2 regions of the Brevundimonas sp. EU05-FHT14B07 genome follow, and region 1 is predicted to be linked to the other one. Evidence: predicted binding sites of a transcription regulator. Region 1 holds the regulator's gene; the other holds the start of a gene.

The links. Region 1 encodes LexA, which represses DNA repair genes until DNA is damaged. Its sites were predicted from a motif close to ATGTTCNCNANNTGTTCT; they were not measured.
Region 2: uvrA (excinuclease ABC subunit UvrA) is a predicted target of LexA. The motif match lies at 676-693, and genes of this name have one in related genera.

What each region holds. Positions count from the first base shown of each region.
Region 1 is NZ_JBYTCZ010000003.1:180,157-182,358, forward strand. It holds gene AC3WRC_RS08745 (ComEC/Rec2 family competence protein) at 1-693, shown strand, start outside; gene lexA (transcriptional repressor LexA) at 674-1,372, opposite strand; gene trpC (indole-3-glycerol phosphate synthase TrpC) at 1,491-2,202, opposite strand, start outside.
Region 2 is NZ_JBYTCZ010000005.1:189,138-191,339, forward strand. It holds gene AC3WRC_RS13285 (group III truncated hemoglobin) at 1-168, shown strand, start outside; gene AC3WRC_RS13290 (hypothetical protein) at 172-609, opposite strand; gene uvrA (excinuclease ABC subunit UvrA) at 772-2,202, shown strand, end outside.

The DNA.
Region 1 (2,202 bases):
GGATGGGGCGTCGATCTGATGCTGGCGATCGGCGCCTGGACGGCGGGGTTGCCTGGGGCGGTCAGAACGGTCGCCAGCGCGCCGAACTATGTCCTGCCGATCGCCTTTCTGGGCGTGCTGTTTGTCTGTCTGTGGCAGGGCCGCCTGCGATGGATGGGACTGCCCTTCGCAGCCGCCGTCCTGATCTGGCCGCGTGCGCCGACGCCGAACCTCTGGATTGGCGATGGCGGAACAAACGCCGCCTTTCACCGTGACTGGGCGGCCGTCGTCATACGGCCTGGCGTGCGTGAATTTGCGGTGGATCTCTGGTCGCGACGACGAGGGCTGATCATGACGGACCGGTCGGAGACGGGCTGGGTCTGCGACCGCTTTTCCTGTCGACCGGGCACCGAAGAGGCGGTGCCCGTGGCGATCTGGTGGGGGCGGAAGTCGCCGAGCTCAGATCAGATGGAGACTTTATGCCGCGCAGCGCCCGTCGTCAGCGTCCGCGCTGTCGTCACCTCAATTCCAAGCGCCTGTCAGGATCGCCTTGTCCTGGACGGGGTGGATTTTGCGCGAGGCGGGGCAGTAGAGTTGTGGCGCGTCCGTTCGGGCGAGCCGAATCGATGGCGCGCGGTGTGGACGGCCGACGTTCGCGGCGACCGCCCCTGGGCGCGTCAGTCCGATCCGGACGTCAGTGATAGCGGCGCATAAGGCCGACCAGCTTGCCTTGGACCGCGACCTGATCCGAGCCGTAGATCTTGGTCTCGTAGTTGCGGTTGGCGGGTTCCAGCGCGATCGAGGCCCCCTTCTTGCGAAGGCGCTTCAGCGTCGCCTGCTCGCCTTCCACCAGAGCCACCACGATTTCTCCGGAGGCGGCGTTGTCGGTCGATTTGATCACCACCATGTCGCCGTTCAGGATGCCCGCCTCGATCATGGAGTCGCCCTCGATCTCCAACAGATAGTGCTCGCCCGAACCCAGCATGGATTCCGGGACCGGATAGCGCGCCGTTTCATGCTCGATTGCGTCGATCGGCGTGCCGGCGGCGATCTTGCCCATCAGCGGCAGTTCGCGGGTGTCGTTGGCCGCCATCGGGGCCGCAGGTCGGACACCCCCGCCGCCCTCGATGACGTCGGGCTTGAACCCGGCGCGACCGCGCGGCGCGCCGGCCGTCGCCTGTTCGGGCAGCTTCGTGACTTCCAACGCGCGGGCGCGGTGAGCGAGACGGCGGATGAAACCGCGTTCCTCCAGCGCTGTGATCAGCCGGTGAATGCCAGACTTGGAGGCCAGATCGAGCGCCTCCTTCATCTCGTCGAACGAAGGGGAGACGCCGGTCTCCTGGATGCGTTCGTGGATGAACATCAGCAGTTCGTGCTGTTTGCGCGTGAGCATCGCCAGGCCCTCATGCGCCCGCCGACGAATCGGAACGGGCCGTGAACATTTGTCGATGTTCTGTAAGTGTTCCTTGCTAATGTCAACTTAACGGCGAGGCTTGCCGCCGCGTGTCGGCTCAGACCGCCAGCAACTGACGGGTCGCCGCCTCGACATCGGCCTGCCGCATCAGGCTCTCGCCAACCAGGATCGCCTGGGCGTGCGCCGCCGAAACCCGCGCCACGTCGTCGGGCGTAAAGATGCCGCTCTCCGCAACCAGCAGAGCGCGCACCGGGCTGAGCATGGACAGCCGCTCCGTGGTTTCCAGATCGACCTCAAACGTGCGCAGCGAACGATTATTGACCCCCACCAGATCGCCACCAAGCGCACAAGCGCGCGCCATTTCTTCCTCGTCGTGGGTCTCTATGAGCGCATCCATGCCGAACCGTTCGGCTTCCGACAGCAGCTCGGCGGCCAACCGGTCATCGACCATGGCCAAGATGATCAGGATGCAGTCGGCGCCCAGGGCGCGGCTTTCGGCAACCTGCCAGGGATCGACGAGGAAATCCTTGCGCAGGCAGGGCAGGGCGACGGCCTCGCGGGCCTGGCCCAGATAGGCGTCGTCGCCTTGGAAGCTGGGGCCATCGGTCAGCACCGACAGACAGGCCGCGCCGCCGGCCTCATAGGCGCGGGCCAGGGCCGGCGGATTGAAGTCGGGACGGATCAGACCCTTGGATGGACTGGCCTTCTTGATCTCGGCGATCAGGGCGGGACGACCGGTTTCTTCTTCGGCGCGCTCCAAGGCGGCGCGAAAGCCGCGCGGGGCCGATGCGGCGCGGGCCAGGGCTTCG
Region 2 (2,202 bases), on a different contig from region 1:
GCCGAAACTGCGCGTGCCCTGTGCCCGCCCATCGCCGCCGACCACTTCATTGAACGCGCCCGCCGCATCGCCGAAAGCCTTGAACTGGGTGTCGCCAACGCCAGTGGCGTGCTTCTGGCCAAGGGCGGGCTTTTTATGCGGCCCACGCAGGCGTGGATGCCGGAATAAAATTTAGGCGGCAGGCGCTTTAGCTGGGGCTCCAGTCATCGTCACGTTCACATTGAATCCCGCGACTTTCCATGCGTCACCCTCTTTGACGAAGTTTGTCTGAACGTGAGCCACTCGGTCGGGATAGGTATAATCTTGACCCACGACATAAAAGCGGCCGCTCGTGCTTGTCATGCTTTGGTAGCCGGTCACCGTCGGTTCGGGAGCCGTGTCGTGACCGATCATGTTGCGGAGCATGGGGATTTGCGCCCTCACGTCTGCAGTTTTATTTGCGGACGACAAGCGCGCCAAAATGGCGGCTTCTCGGCCCGCTACAAGGTCTGCAAAGGTCGCCTTGGCTTCAGCATTCAAGGCAGGATCGGATTTAGGAAGCGTCGCATTGAAGTTGCAACTGGCTAAGGCTGCCGCCGCCAAAAGGCCCGCAAACTGTTTCAAATCCAACCCCCACTTCGGTGACGCCAGTCTAGCTTCGATCAGCGGGCGCACAACCCAAAGACACAGACAAAAATGTTCCCATAACGTTCTTGCTGATCGCCTATTTTCGTCCCCATATAGCGATAACGCGCCGGACCCGCCGGCCCTCCTCCGCGTTCTCCGGACAGCATGACCGAAAAGCATAACTTCATCCGCGTTCGCGGCGCCCGCGAGCATAACCTCAAGGGCGTGGATCTCGACATTCCGCGTGAACAGCTGGTGGTGATGACCGGCCTGTCGGGGTCGGGCAAATCCTCGCTGGCGTTCGACACCATCTATGCCGAAGGCCAGCGGCGCTATGTCGAGAGCCTGTCGGCCTACGCGCGCCAGTTTCTAGAGCTGATGGGCAAGCCGGACGTGGATTTGATCGAAGGCCTGTCCCCGGCCATCTCCATTGAACAGAAGACAACGTCCAAGAACCCGCGCTCAACCGTCGGCACGGTGACGGAAATCCACGACTATATGCGCCTGCTGTGGGCGCGGGTCGGCGTGCCCTACTCGCCGGCGACCGGCCTGCCAATCGAGAGCCAGACCGTCAGCCAGATGGTCGACAAGCTGGTCGCCCTGCCCGATGGCGAGCGCATCCTGCTGCTCGCCCCCGTCGTTCGCGGCCGCAAGGGCGAGTACAAGAAAGAAATCGCCGAGTGGCAGCGTCAGGGCTTCCAGCGCCTAAAGATCGACGGGCAATTCTATCCGATCGATGAAGCCCCGACGCTGGACAAGAAGTTCAAACACGACATCGACATCGTCGTGGACCGGATCGTCACCAAGCCGGATCAGGAAGCCCGCTACGCCGACAGCCTGCAGACGGCGCTGGGTCTGGCCGACGGCATCGCCAATGCCGAATGGGCCTCGACGGCGGAAGGTGAGACCGCGCCGCGCTCCATCCTGTTCTCCGAACGGTTCGCCTGCCCGGTGTCGGGCTTCACGATCAGTGAGATCGAGCCGCGCCTTTTCTCGTTCAACAACCCCTTCGGCGCCTGCCCAGTCTGCGACGGCCTGGGGGTCAAGCTGGCGTTCGACGCCGATCTGGTGATCCCGGACCGCGACAAGACTCTGCACAAGGGCGCCGTCGCGCCGTGGGCGCGCGGGCCATCGCCGCTCTACACCCAGACGCTGCAGTCGCTCAGCCTCCACTACGGCTTCTCGATGGACAAGCCGTGGCGCGACCTGCCCGCCCAGGCGCACAAGGCCATCTTGCACGGCACGGGGACCGAGAAGATCAAGTTCGTCTATGACGACAACGCCCGCAAATACGAGGTCTCCAAGCCGTTCGAGGGCGTGCTGCCGAACCTGGAACGCCGCTGGCGCGAGACCGACAGCGCCTGGGTGCGCGAGGAACTGGCTCGCTATCAGTCCGAGACGCCCTGCGACGCGTGTCACGGCAAGCGGCTGAAGCCCGAGGCCCTGGCGGTCAAGGTCGGCGGCGAGGACATCGCCGACATCTCCACCCTTTCGATCTCCAAGGCCTATCTATGGTTCTCGACGCTGGAAGAGAATCTGACCGAAAAGCAGATGGAGATCGCCCGGCGCATCCTGAAGGAAATCTGCGACCGGCTG